2 regions of the Paenibacillus aurantius genome follow, and region 2 is predicted to be linked to the other one. Evidence: riboswitches for the same ligand, from Rfam matches in the RefSeq annotation. Region 2 holds a riboswitch; the other holds the start of a gene.
What was found. Region 2 has a riboswitch for ZMP and ZTP ahead of MJA45_RS14305 (DJ-1/PfpI family protein). Riboswitches for the same ligand answer to the same signal wherever they lie in the genome.

Region 1 (7,358 bases), 2.1 Mb from region 2:
CGGAAAGCCGAGCCGGACGGACGACCGGCGGGGGCCGACCTCCGCGGAGATGTCGTCTTCCGCGGCCTGTCCTTCCGGTACGGCAGCAAGCCGCTCACGCTGGACGGCCTCGACCTGACCGTGAAGCAGGGAACGGCGACCGCCATTGTCGGGCCGAGCGGCTCGGGGAAGAGCAGCCTGCTTAAGCTGCTCCTGCGTTTCTACGAGCCGGAGGGAGGCGCTATCTCGATTGGCGGCCGGGCCTTGGACGAGATCGGCACCGAGGGGCTAAGGGCCCGGACGGCTTATGTCGCGCAGGACTCGTTCTTTTTCCACGGGTCGGTCTACGATAATCTCTGTCTCGGGCTAAAGACGAAGCCAGGGCTCGAAGAGGTGGTCGAGGTATGCCGCCTGACGCAAATTCATGAGGATATCGCGGCGCTGCCTCTTCATTACGAAACCGTGCTGGAGGAGAACGGAGCCAGTCTGTCCGGCGGCCAGCGCCAGCGGCTCGCCCTCGCCCGGGCGCTGCTGCGCAAGCCCCAGCTTCTGCTGCTCGATGAAGCGACGAGCAGCCTGGACACCGTGACCGAGCAGGCGATTGCCCGGCTGATCGGCCGGCTGGAGGGCGTCACGACGATTCTCGTTTCACACCGGCTGCGTATGGTCCAGTCCTGCGACCAGATCTGTGTCTTGAAGAACGGGCGGATCGTGGAATGCGGGGAGCATGACGCCCTGCTGGCCCAAAGCGGCGTCTATGCCGACCTTTGGGAGAGCCAGTAGCTGCGTGGATGACTGGCAAAAAGCCGTTTCCTGGTGCCTTCGGGCATCAAGAAACGGCTTTTTTAGGGAGGGTGTATATTTAAAAGTTGTTCAATAAATTCTTCAATTCGATTGCGGCTAGATTCATCAACAAGAATCATGTCACTTCCCTATATGATTTTACCAATAGAACAAGTCGATTGTTATTCACTCACCACCATCGTTTACTATCTCTTATCTCGATCCTTAATCCAGTCCCAAAATGTTTTTCCACAATGCAACGGAACAGAAATAGTATCGTCTGGAATGAGTTTTCTTCTCTTTTCCAAAAACATTTCTTACTATGTAGCATCTGTATTTCATTCGTGAAATTTAAGGTCTGTTTTAATTGCATATCATAAACATTAACACTTAGCATTTCACATAGTGATTTGCAAAGTGCAATGGTTTTCTCATAAGTTTCAATAGGATTACTAACAGCAAATCTGATTGAAATCTCCTCAATACTACGTTCTGAAAACTCCCCACAATTAATCTCAATTTCAATTAAGCAATTACTATCGTTTAGAGAATAGTATCATGGAGGACTTTGATAGGTATATAAGTCTAGCGGTACATAAGGACTGACATTCTTTACAGAGGTTTTATTTCAACAGTTTCAAGAAATGAATTACCCACAACAACTCCGCCTACAATATCCAACAAATTTTCACCATATTCATCTGGCGTTCTCATTGCTATTTTTTTATCTATCAGATTTTTTCCATTAAAATACATCCTCTTACCGACAACAATTTATCAGCAAATATACGTTCGCATGAAAAAAACCTCCTGCTTGAGAGGGGGGAAGGAGTTTTTTCATTTTTCATAACGTACTAAACCGCAGCTCATAAAAATACTGTACACTTGGATGCTTGAACTTCATCTTCTCGGTCATGTTTAAAATTCGCTTTTTTCCAACTCGTCTGTCCAGCAAAGCTAAAATATTCAATAAGATATCATGGCTCTCTATGCTTTCCTCTATAGAAATAGATAAAAACTTATTAGCTACAACGACAAAATTTGATTTACTTAATGCTGATTGTGCTAACAAAAGCTCTTTTGCATATTCTGATTTTTTTCTATTTCTTGCCATTACTTCTAGACGATCCTCCGGAACCATCCCCTTGGTATCTTTTCTGACCGCTTCCATTTCATCATTGTTGATAGGAATTTGGATATCGGAATCATTCTTAATTTCTAACTCCGTCTCATACCATCTGATTAAGGTAGTTTTATCACTCATATTGAGTACGTTCTTTTTATCTACTGCAATATAACATTGTCCTGCTTTATCAGGTAAATATCGGTAACTGGTTGCACGGTATTCAACCCTTCCATATAACGCAGGACAGAGAAAACTCTCCAGATGTTGCTTCAATTTGCTCCAGGACATGTAATCCTCCTATGTGCCCATCTTAAAAACACATTTTTTTGTTTCTGTAGGTTTATCAGGCTATATGTTTCGCAAAGGTTCCTATTTGCTCACAATCTAGCGAATTGGTTGATCCTCGATGCCTGATCATTCTATAATTGCATAATCATATTATCAGGTTTAATTTATTTTTTTTTGCAAACAAATCGTGTTTATCTATTATTCAAATATTCATGTGCTATCTTTCTGCATACATCTTTAGGATCATGATCCGTATCTATTAAATATTTAATAAATATATCTTCAACTTCCGTACTGTCTATTGACGCCAAATAGCGAAATGCTTCCTCAAGTAGTACCTTCCAATTCGCATCATTGATTATTCGTTTGGCAAGTTCAATCGCTCTCTTAGGTTCTTGCAGTTCTAGTTTCTTAAAAATCATCTCTAACTCAAATTCTGCTTCCTCATCCCGCCTACCCATAACATCATGAACGCGTTCATCCGAAACATCTCCCGCCATATCCGAAAACGCGATTGATAAATAGTCAGGATAGATCCTCTTACCAAAATCATTTTCTGTGGTAGCTGTCTCATGTATCCATACGCACTGACAAGCACTAAGGAGCTCCTCAACCTCTTGAGTCTCAAGTTTCCATTTTCTCGAATCCATTATCTTTTTCAGATATTTATAAATCCTCTCAGGTTTACTAAATAAGTTAAAATCATATATTTCACCGCCAGCATAAATCTTATCTGGCTTTTTGTCTTGATTGAAACCCAATCCCGTTACTTTTACTATGGTTAAACAATCGATACTTTTATTTTCTATATAAGCTGCGGTTGCTCTATGATGTCCGTCTAATAATGTGCTCATGAACCCTTCGTAGTAATAAGCAAGCCCTGTCATGCTTTTACCGTGATTTAATTGATCTACGTAATGACTTACCCTTTCTTTATTTAAACAAGCAATACTTTGAGAGGGAAGAAGGAATTTGGGAGTACCAGAACTAATATGAAACTTATAATATACATCCGCTGTTGCCTTGTAGAGCTTCTTTGAACTGGGTAAATTCCAGAAAAAATTACCTTCTCCATCAGTGGGAATCATCTCGATGCGGGTTAACAAGTAGTACCCGTCTTCTAAGATTGATAGCATAGGTTTTATATTTTCAAAAGCAACCTTGATATCATTACCTACATTTTGTGAATGTTTAATGGTGTCAATTAAGCTTTGATTGACGTTCTCCCTGCCTAAACCCATACTTAAAACCTTAGCACATGTTGGACAGTACAACTCTTCACCGTAGCTGTTTATCAATGGTTTATTATCTAGCAACAAAAACCCATAGGTATCACCACTTTTATCCGTTCCGTACTTAGTGGTCAATTTCCCTGTCCCTTTGTTAACCCTGAAAAGAAGGGCATCATTCCCCCATCTATTATGCCTACCAGGCATTAGGGCTTCGTACTCTATAGGCTCCGATAAATTAAAGAATTTCACTTTATCACCCCTGAGCAATTTCACCCTATTTCTTATATTGTAAATTATTTACTGACTCCTGCAAAACAATGTCCCGCTCCGAGGTAAGCAGAGCGATGAGGGCCCCCCGTCAGCCCCCTTGCAGGGCATATTCATACAAGGCCGTAGGGTAGCGCCCGAACAGAAGGCGTTCGCCTGCCTTCCGGAACCCGGCGTACTCATAGAAGCGGCAGAGCTGGGGCCGGTCGGCGGCGCAATCGAGGCGGAGGAACGCTTTGTCCCGTCTTACCGCCTCCCGAATGGCCCAGCGAATCATTTCAACGGAGAGCCCGGTCCCGGCATAGGGCCTTCTCACGCAAAGCTTATGCAGGTAAAGGGAAGGACACCCGTCCGCATCGGCCCACGCCAGTTGATCCTGCTCCTGAAGGATCATGACGGCGGCGGGCTCCTTCCCCACGCTCCCCAAATAGAGCTCCTCCCTGCGGCAGGAAGCGAGCAGAGCGGTCAAGGAGACCTGCCGCTCCGACCACATCTCCTGCCCCCGGGCTCGTATCCATTCCGCTCCCTCCCGCAGAATGGATACGAAGAGCTCGAGCTCTTCGTCAGCCGGGTTCTTAACCTCTAAGTCAATCATTTTTTTGACTTAAACTTAAGCATTGTTTTTTGAGCAGCATGATTTGTCCTATATGATAGGCATTATGAATACATAAATTTGAGACTGCTCCCCACCATGGAGCATGGAAATAGGAGGGGATTTCCGTTAGCAGTTTAAGCTCCGTGCTTTCCTCAAGTGCCTTATTCCAGCTATCAAAAACGGTTTCCAGTCTCTGCAAAGTCTTCTTCCACTCCAGCTCATTGAGGGGATGCGGATTTACATAAAACGTATCGTCATTGTTTATGGGACTACTCCGGTCAACTAATTCCGTGTTATATCTTTCGAGCCATTTCTCATTCCAAAAAATTAGATGATTCACGATCGACCAAATGGATTGTTTGCTTTCATTCTCCCAAGCAGCTTGGCTTGCTTTTAAATCCATTAGAATCTCATGAAGAGGAAGAAACCAGCTCTTATCGTGATAACAAGCGTTCCATTGATCCAACAGAACAGATTTTATATTCATACCAATCACTCCCTTCTCAAGTTAGTTCTCGGTTCATCCGGATAACGTCAGATCGGATGCCCGTCTGACGGAGCGGGCTATTCCTCCGGCCGGTCATAATTCCGCCGGATGACCAGATGGACAACCTCCTCGAGGCCCCGTTCCAGCGCTTCCCAAATCCCCTCCGGATAGAGCGGTCTTTCCTTAAGCTCTTTAAGGGTTCGCCACGTTAACTGAATATCCGGGTGCTCCTTATGCGTGAGCGCCCCGCGGATGGCCGATTCCTCCACGGCGGCCCAATGCAGGACGGTGCAGTCGTGCCGCTGCCGACCGTCGAACTCCACCAGGCTCTCATTCAGGCACACCAGCGGGCCGACCTGAACGGGCAGGTCGAACTCCTCCAGAAGCTCCCGGCGAATGGCTTCCGCCGCGGTTTCCCCGAATTCCACGCCGCCGCCGGGAAAGCGGTAGAAGCTCTCCTCCCGGTCGCATTGGACCAAGTACGCTTCCCCGTCCGACCGCCGGATAATCGCTTCCGCTCTAAGCAGGGGACGATGCATCTGATTTCCTCCTCTTCGGATGTCCTTCCGTTACCGGTTACCGTATTTCTCCGCCGCTTCCACGGTGTGCTTAAGGAGTGTGGCGATCGTCACCGGGCCCACCCCGGCCGGCACAGGGGTAATGGCGGAGGCCTTCCCTAGGCAAGCCTCATAGTCCACATCCCCCACGTTGCCGGGGTTATATCCCGCATCCAGCACCACCGCCCCCGGCTTGAGCCAATCTCCCTGTACGAACCGGGGGCGGCCTACGGCCGCTACGACAATGTCGGCCAGGCGGACGAGGTCCGGGAGTCCCCGAGTGCGGGAGTGGCACGTGGTGACCGTTGCGTTCTCATTCAGCAGCATAGCGGATACCGGCTTGCCCAGAATGGGGCTCCGGCCAATGACGACCGCATGCTTGCCCTCCGCCTCGATCCGGTAATGCTTCATAATGGCCAGAATGGCCGCCGGGGTACAGGACGGGAAATCCGCCAGGCCAAAGGCCGTCCGCGCATAGCCAAGCGTCGTCACGCCGTCCACGTCCTTCTCGATGGAGATGGCCTCGAAGGCCTCCCTCTCGTCGATCGAAGCCGGCACCGGATGCTGCAGGAGGATGCCATGCACGGCCGGGTCCTCGTTAAGCTCCCGAATCGTCTCCACGAGCTCCTCCGTGGTCGTGTTCTCCGGAAGCACGACCCGCCTTGAGCCGATGCCGAGCCTCCGGCAGGCGTTCCCTTTCATTCTCACATACGTGGCCGACGACGGATCGCTGCCGACCAATACGGTGGCCAGGCAGGGGACGATTCCTTTTTCCCCCAGAGCCTGAATTCGTTCCTTTAGTGTCTCCTTGATGCTTTCGGCCACTTTGGTGCCGTCCAGCAGGAGTGCGTTGTTGGGCATGGTCTTCCTCCATCCTTTCCACCGATAGAATAAAAACACAAAGAGGCAAGGGATAGTCCCTTACCTCTGCCCAGGCGATCGGCGTGATAAGCAGGTGCTCCCCCGTGGTTCTCCACGTTTCGCCAGTTACACCTGCCAGATATTCCCTCTATTGTAACCCGAACATCCTCTTCCTTCAAGCGCCGTTTTGGCTTACCGCCTGCAGACGGAACATCACGCCGAGGAAATCCCCTTTCAGCACGGGAAGGGGGATCCCGACGTACATCAGATGATCGCCTCCATAAACCGCCCCTGACTCCAGTTCCATATAATCAAGGTTCGGGTCGAGGCCTTTCAGCTTCAGGCGCTTGATCGCCGGGGCCGCTTCCGACAGCGTCTCGAAATAGAAGGCCGCCGCCTCCTGCCGGTCCGCGGAGACGAACATCCAGGCCGTTTCGTTCCCTTCGAACGGATTGCGGAGCCGGTAGTGATCCCCGAATTGGACAAGCGGGCGGATCTGCTTGTACAGCTCAATCTGGCTGCGGATTTCCGTCTTGTCGTCCTCCGTCAGCCGGGTCAGGTCCAGCTCGTAGCCCAGGTTGCCCGACATGGCGACATACCCGCGCGTCTTGAGTGGCGTGATCCGCCCCACCTGATGATTCGGTACCGCGGAGACATGCGCTCCCATCGTGACGGGCGGATACACCAGGCTCGTCCCGTACTGCACCTTCAGGCGCATGACCGCATCCGAGTTGTCGCTCGTCCACACCTGCGGCATGTAATGGAGCAGGCCGGGATCGAAGCGCCCGCCTCCGGCAGCGCAGCTCTCGAACAGTACGTCCGGGAAGGCCGAGGTGATCCGCTCCAGCACATCATACAAGCCGAGCATGTACCGGTGGGCCGTTTCCCTCTGCCGGTCGGGCGGCAGCAAGGCGGAGCCGATTTCGGTCATGTTGCGGTTCATGTCCCACTTGACATAGCGGATCGGGGCACTGGAGAGCACTTGGCCGACGGTATCGACAATATAGTCCCGCACGTCGGCCCGGGAGTAATCCAACACGAGCTGGTTTCTCGACGTGGTCCGGGACCGGTCCGGGACGTGAAGACACCAGTCCGGGTGACTCCGGTACAGCTCGCTGTCCGGGGAGATCATCTCCGGCTCGAACCACAGCCCGAAAGCAAGCCCGTTCGCCGAGATCCGTTC
Region 2 (7,358 bases):
TCATCCGAGGGAAGGCTTTGAGGGAATGCCCGTGAATCCGGGCTTCCGAAGGTGTGATGCCATGGACCCCCTGAAAAGCCCGGGCAAAGGAATCTGGAGACGAGTAGCCGTACTTCAAAGCGGCATCTATGATTTTGAGATCGCCATGACAGAGCTCGTGGGCCGCCAAGGTTAACCGCCTGCGCCGGATGTATTCCGATAACGTAATCCCTGCCAGGAAGGAGAACATCCGGGTAAAATGATATTCCGAGCAGCAGGCGATTCGGGCAGCCTCCTTATAGTCAATCGTATCGGTTAGATTCTCCTCGATGTAGGACAAAGCTACGTTCCAGTTGGCCAGCAGATCCAAGACATTCACGCCTCCCTCGTTACCTCAAAGATAACAAAACTTCCTTTTCGTTTCCCGACAATGCTTGCACGGTTCTGTGGGGTTCCTCGAGTATGGTAATCATTCCGTTTCGAGCGATTTAACCAAGGTTAACCGATGGTAACCTGGTTGATAATAGTCTTTCTCCAGATGCACAGCCTGGAACCCCAATCGATCATAAAAAGCGAGCGCCGCCTGATTCCGCTCATGGTCGAGGGTATACAGGACAACTTCGTCATGTCCCCGTTCTTTTGCTTTTTGGCATATGGCAGCAATCAGGGAAGCCCCTACTCCTCTGCGGAGCCAATCCTTACAGGTTACAACACCTACGATTTCATAACGGCCTTTCGAATGCTGAAGAAGATAACCGGCATGACCAATCACTTCATTCTGTGCGTTGACCATCACGAAATAACCGCTGCTGTCATCGTTGGCTTCCAGGAAAGAGCTCCATCGGCAGGGATACTGTTCCCGGATGAAGGTGGGAAAGGAGAAAGAGCAGCAGACGAATCTCCACCTTCACCGCTCCTCTTCTTGTGGATCTATCTGCCCATAAACGTCGCCTGTCTGGCCAGCCTTGTAATAGGGATAGACCAGCTTCTTCTGAACCTGACGAACCGTCTCTGGATCCGTCAGATTCTCGACCATGAAGAGGCCCAAATCCACCGAGGCCGTGACGCCGCCTCCGGTAAAGGTATCTCCATCCCTCACCGCCCGGGCTTTTACCACTTCCGCACAATAAGGAACCAGCAGATCGTAGGCGGAGGGATTGGTGGTGGCTCTTTTGCCTTCCAGGAAGCCGGCTGCTCCCCATAGCAGGGCACCCGTGCAGACGGATACTTTATACGGCACAGACTCGGCGGTTCGGATCCATTCCACAAAAGCATCGTCTAACCGCAACTTCCTGGTCGCCATGCCGCCCGGCAGAAAGACCAGGTCGAATTGACTTAAAGGCGGCAGCACCAGATCCGCTTTTACCTTCAGCCCCCGGTCATCCTTCACTTCCGGTTGGTCGGCGCAGAACCTCCAGGTGACATTCTCCTTGATCTTCATAATACCCAGCCACGTGATTGCTTCGTAGAACCCCGCCAAATCCATAAACGTCATTCCGTCGAACAATACAAACGCCATCCTCATTTCTTCCACCTGTCCTTTCTTCGTTAAGAAAATAAAAAAAGCATTTGATCGAAGGATCAAATACTTTGCCCAGGCGTACGGCGGTTGTTCCATGCGCTCCCTCGTGGTCCTCCACGTTTACGCCAGTCACGCATTCCATATATTTACTTTTACTATACAAGGGAGATGGTTATTTTGTCTATGTTTTTTCACAGGATAGTCACGGCTTTGGGCCGCAGCTATGACAACGCTACGGAACCCGCCGGCTGTTCCCACAGTCTGAATCCCGCGGAGGACCTCATTCGATTTCCAAGCTTAACGTGCCGGATGATCGCTTTCTGCAGGGAGGTAACGGGTGTAAACTGATCAAGCTCCACATGGGGATCGTCGAAAACAAGTTCATAGGTTTGCCTCTCGTCCCCTATAACGGGAAGCGGCTTAAACATTCGTTGAAATTTGACGAGGTTGGACTCCGGAGGCAGGATGAGGGAAAGTGCGGGATCCATAATCCAGGATTTGCAGACGAACGCCTTAAACGGAATTCCTGGAAAGTATCTGGGAAAGAAACGATACGCCTCACGGTAAGCGTCCTCGCATTCTTTAAGGGAAAGCTTGCTGCCGGACGGGATGTGCACGTCCACGACGCGATCTCCTTTTCGGAGAACCACCCTCCACTCGTTCGGATCAAGGGCGATCGTCTCCCTCTGCACCGTTCCATCGGATGCGACCGGATGACCGACTAGCGAGAGGTCCGACTTCTGAAGAACCGGCAGCCAGGATTCCGCCTCCCTTCGGTTGTTGGTCCCATCCGGCAGGCCATCGGCCCGATACGGGACGTCCCCGTCGCATAACGTTATGATTTGGGATTCCCTGTTGCGGACCGTCATAAAAGGCCAGGAGTAGGTGCCGGTATTGAAGACAAGCCTGCCTAACCGGAAAATGCGGGCCTGGACGTGGCGCCTGAGCCAATTAAGTTCGGATAACCCCCATCTTCCGTTTCTTCGGTAATAGTCACGTGTATAAAGACCGCCGAATGCAAGCGTCTCCAGCGCAATCCGGTTTTCCATTCCCAGCTTGCGATAAGCCTCAAATGCCCGTTCGGCGCCGGAGACCAAGATAGCTAAGGGCCAGATCCCAGCCTGGTCCCCCAGCACGGGCACAGGGAGCGGCCAGGTGGAAACAGCGCCTGCCGTTCCCGGAGGTTGATGGAAAATGAGATAGGACCAGAATCGCGCGAGCAGGGACAATCCGGGATTCGCGCCGATAACGGGATAAAGCCCGGCTATCTCGGCCATCGCTTCCTGCGGTAAATCATAAATAAGGGAAGCGTTCTCCGGTATTTTTTGAAATGACATCTTGTACTCTCCGGACTCCACTGCTTTAAGATAGGCCGGCCAATGGTCCGGCCAGCCTGCTGGGGCAGGGCTTCCTGTCAATTCCTGCGTGAGGTGCTCCAAGTCCATCCCTGTTCCTTCCTCCTCGATGAACGAGAGGCCGCCGAGTTGCCGGCAGCCTCCCTGTTAATGGTTTTATGGTTTGAAGACGATGTCGCGCAAATAGTTGTTTCCATTAAACGTGCTGGTCGGTCTTGCTCCGAGCGTTGTCGTAAAGACACCCGCATTGGCCGTCCAGGACAGATGGTTCGCGTTGCTGCCGGAGTTGGTTAAGTCGCCGGCGACAGCGGCATAGAGCTTGCCGGAATCCGTTCCCGTCGTAACCGACACGGTATAGTCGGTATTCGCCGCTAGGTTGACGGGAGTGGCCAAATTGTACTGCACCCAACTGTCATTACCGCTAAACTTGAACGTGTACGGACCGCCGATGACCGTATTGTCCGAGTTTCTCCATATCCGGATGGTATGGTTTCCCGACTCCCCTTGCACCCCGAACAATCGAACCCCGGTTACCTGACCCGCAACCGAGGATGTGAACACCGTGCCGAGTTCATAGGCCCCTCCGTTGCCCCCGTTTCCCGTATCCGCCTTCACGCCGAACATATTCTCCGAAGTAAAGGATTCCGGATAGAAAATAACATCTCTTAAATAGTTCGTACTGTTGAAGGTGGTGGTCGGTAAAGTTCCCATTGTCGTGGTAAACACACCGGCGTTCGCAGCCCATGTCAGGTTGCCGCTGCTCCCGCCGCTGGTTAGGTCTCCGCTGATAGCAGCGTACTTATGCGACACATCGGTACCTACTGAAACGGAGACCGTGTAATTCGTCGATGACTCAATATATAGCGGAGTAGGCAGATAGAAGGTTTTCCAGCTGTTTGAGCCTGTAAAGGTGAAGTCATAAGGACCGGCGATCAAGGCTCCGTCCGAATTCCTCCATATCCTTATTTTATGGACCCCCGATTCCCCTGTAACCCCGTAAACCTTTACGCCCGCAATGTAACCGTTAGTCGCTGCCTGGAACTTCGTCCCGAGCTCCACTTGCTGTGAGCCTGTTCCCGTAGGTACCTTCGTTGCGAACATCGTATTGATCCCCGGTACCGTGTAGCCGTTCCAATAGCCGACATTGTCGTACCCGCCCTGCCGATTGGTATTAAACCAGAGCTTTCCGTCGGGGGCAACATTGACGGACTCAATCTCAATCCAGGTGCTTTCCTTAAGGCTGAAAGTCAGATTAAGATCCAATGAGATCGTTCCCGATGCTGTGGATATATTATGATAAACCAGTACAGCACTCTCGACCGGGGAACCGAAGGTCATAGGAACATAGATGCTGTCGTTACCGCTCCAATACCCCAACCCCTGATGCTGGGATCCCGTGTAGCTTCCAAGATCAATCACGAAATCAGGCGCTGCGGCTACCGCTATGGTTCCGCTGGTCGCACTCATGCTGAGCGATGCCCGGCGAAACTCCGTTCCCGATTTGAGGAGTAAATTTATAGTGCTGCCGGTTTGCCCCGTAACCTCAACTCCCGACATGGCCCAGAGTTGACCGGTAGGATCTTGAATATTGAACTCCCCCACTAGAAAATAGGTGTTTCCTACCACCTTCAGCTTCAACAGCTGAATAGTTCCGGGACTGTTCTTCAAGGTGGCGACGAAAAGATAGGTCACTCCGTCGATTACCGTGGCAGCCATATCGTTGGCATGGCTGAAATACGAAAGGATGGTAGTATTGTCGCTGCCATTCGTCATGAGCGTAGTGGCCCCGCTGGTCATGTTCGTAGAGTAAAGGGCCATTTGGGTATCGTTAGGTTCGACTTTTGCGGAATAGGCATAGCCGTTGGCCAGGGCCAATCCTTCCGTTGCGGTAAACACGTCATTGGGCAGCAAGGAGACCTGGGTATAGGTGCTGTAGGAAGCGGCACCGGCTGTGACGGGCATTAACGTGGTGAGGATCAAGACCAGTACGATGGCGACAAAACGCTTGATTATCTTCATTTCCTTTCCCTCCATTTGGAGGATTGCTTCTATAAAGCAATCCTAAGCTTAGTCAATAAAAGGGGAGGCACGTTTCATCTATGGATGGGGAGAGCACAATAGCGCTGCTCCCCATTTCTTGCTGGCTGCCTATTCGTTTTCCGGATGACCTATGGGGTAAACGCACGCCCCGGCTTTGGACTTAAATTAGTTACCGGAATGTTCGTGATTCCTTTCACGGGATATCCGGCATAATCATTCAGCGGCTTGGTCCCCGGCGTGTAGGAGATGGTAACGGTTCGATCGAATAGGACAGCCTGGGAGAGAGTCAGCTGAACCTCGTTACCGGCGGAATAAACCGAACGGACGACCGTGGGCTTTCCCTGTACCTGTACGCTAAAGTCAGCGGGATCAGCGGCTGCTCCGTCCGCCAAAGGTTTATCAAACCGTAGAACCATCTTATCGCCGTCTACCGAAGCGGTATCCAGGTAGGCTGGTTCTTGGAACCTCCACAGTTCCGAAGAGGTGGCGTTCCCGTTCGAGTCAATCAGCTTCACGAACCACTCGTTTGCGTTCCCCACTGCAACGGGTTCCAGCTTAATCGAGGCCGGACCGGTCTGTACGTTCGGGAGTGTCCCGAGCAGCTCATCGTTCCATTCCGTGCTGATGCCGAAACGGTCCGTCATCAGCGTCATCTCCCCTTTTGCCGTATCAAGCGGAAAGGTCGCCTGCTCCTTGTCGTCGGCAAAGAAATTGTAGTCATCCTTATAAGGAGAGTACGTGTTCATGTACATCCGCTTATTTTTCGCGTCGAACTGCAGCAAACGAATGTAGCCCAAGCCACCTTCCGGCCCCTCCTGATAGTCGGACAGTACTTCATAGACCACTTTCCCGTTGATGCGTTTGACATTGTAGAACGCGCCGTGATAATGACCGCTTACCACCATGAACACATTCTCGTTGGGGGCAATTACCTTCTCCATGATTTCTTTGCCGTTGACCCCATATTTGCCGCTTCCTTCAATGTAAGCATGAGTCCCCACAATGGCATAACGGTCTTTGTATTTGGATAATACGCTGTTTGCCCAATCGACCGTTTGTTGGTCCAGCCTTCCATACACCCCGAGATACAAGATAACAAAATCCATGCCGCCGGCGGAAATCAGATCATAATGATGACGGTTGTTGCTCAGGTCGCCTCCGTACCAAGGCTGCCCGGCAAACCGGTCGCGGCCGAAATAGTTCCAATAGTACTCGTAATCGTTGACATTATGGTTAATGTCGTGATTACCGGAAACCACGCCATACGGAATGCCGGCCTCCTCCAATATTTTCATGTTTCGGTCCGCCACTCCCCACTGGTCCGCCATGTTCCAATTCTGCACGAGGTCCCCGGTGTGGATGACATACTTGATCTTGAGCGGGTCTTTGTTGTCGGCAATCCAGCGGTTCATCTTCTCAAAAATGTTAGGATAACTCCTGGAATAATACTGGGTATCCGTTTCCCAGATAAACGTGAAATCGTACTCGTTCGGGGCCGGTTTCTTGGAGGGTTCCGTAATATTTTTCTGTGCGGCCGCCACCATAAAGTGAGCTTTGCCTCCTTGGACGTTCGACGTACCGAATTTACCGGTTAATTGGATATCCCGCAGCGGATTGCCCTCCCGGGAGGTCAACGCCACCCAGTTCGTTATCGCATAGTCCCATACATACAGCGTCGCCACCTGGTCCGTCCGCCCTTCCCAGGTCACATATAGCTCCCGTTCCACCGGCTGGTCGAATTCCAGATCGAAGCGCTGGTAAGGAGAATTCTCCACGGACTTTGTAATCTGGTACTTGTCGTCCGATTGGGTTATCTTGGCCATTTCTTCAGGTGAGAGGCTGATATCCCCATATTCTTGCGGATAATAAGCGGGAAGCTCCTTCGCATCCGGATTCTGAAAGGCGGAGACGCCGTATTGAGTCAGGTCGGCGGGAATAAGAACCCGTTTGTAAAATTGGGCATCCAGGGGAACGCCGGACGAGTTCTGAACCTCCAGCTTCAATTCGCCGTTCTCATGAACGCCTTTTACCGCTCCGAGCCCGGAGGCCGGATCGCCGTATACTTCCATTTCGGAGAGCTGCATGCCGTACATCCACGTTTTCACGCCAAGCCCTTCCACCCGAACATATCTAGCGCGTTCAGCAGGGAAGTCAAAGGACTGCACGCCGCTTGGGTTCAGGGGGTAATCGCTGAGCTTGCGGACAACCTTCCAGTTAATGTTGTCCAGTGATACCTTGAGCTCGAAGTTGACGGGAAAGTTATTACCGGTGAACGAGCCGTCATTCCTCGGATATAAATCGATGCGTTTGACATTATAGGATGCGCCCAGATCTACGGTGGCCCACACCCAAGTGGTATCGCCGGTATTGTAGACGTCGCTGGACCAACCAAAGCTCTTGCTCGTCACGCCCCGGACGCCATCGACCAAATACTTCTTGCCGATGACACCGGCTTCATAACT

Region 1: another riboswitch for ZMP and ZTP. It lies ahead of MJA45_RS23820 (bifunctional 5,10-methylenetetrahydrofolate dehydrogenase/5,10-methenyltetrahydrofolate cyclohydrolase); the one in region 2 lies ahead of MJA45_RS14305 (DJ-1/PfpI family protein).

What each region holds. Positions count from the first base shown of each region.
Region 1 covers NZ_CP130318.1:5,269,918-5,277,275, forward strand. Annotated here, with positions in the region: gene MJA45_RS23785 (peptidase domain-containing ABC transporter) at 1-762, shown strand, start outside; gene MJA45_RS23790 (hypothetical protein) at 1,375-1,518, opposite strand; gene MJA45_RS23795 (SF0329 family protein) at 1,607-2,176, opposite strand; gene MJA45_RS23800 (hypothetical protein) at 2,368-3,657, opposite strand; gene MJA45_RS23805 (GNAT family N-acetyltransferase) at 3,767-4,270, opposite strand; gene MJA45_RS23810 (DinB family protein) at 4,263-4,757, opposite strand; gene MJA45_RS23815 (NUDIX domain-containing protein) at 4,835-5,296, opposite strand; gene MJA45_RS23820 (bifunctional 5,10-methylenetetrahydrofolate dehydrogenase/5,10-methenyltetrahydrofolate cyclohydrolase) at 5,327-6,175, opposite strand; ZMP/ZTP riboswitch at 6,237-6,315, opposite strand; gene MJA45_RS23825 (alpha-galactosidase) at 6,351-7,358, opposite strand, start outside.
Region 2 covers NZ_CP130318.1:3,168,240-3,175,597, forward strand. Annotated here, with positions in the region: gene MJA45_RS14295 (AraC family transcriptional regulator) at 1-349, opposite strand, end outside; gene MJA45_RS14300 (GNAT family N-acetyltransferase) at 449-844, opposite strand; gene MJA45_RS14305 (DJ-1/PfpI family protein) at 887-1,504, opposite strand; ZMP/ZTP riboswitch at 1,565-1,644, opposite strand; gene MJA45_RS14310 (acyltransferase domain-containing protein) at 1,723-2,838, opposite strand; gene MJA45_RS14315 (DUF4082 domain-containing protein) at 3,013-4,875, opposite strand; gene MJA45_RS14320 (discoidin domain-containing protein) at 5,025-7,358, opposite strand, start outside.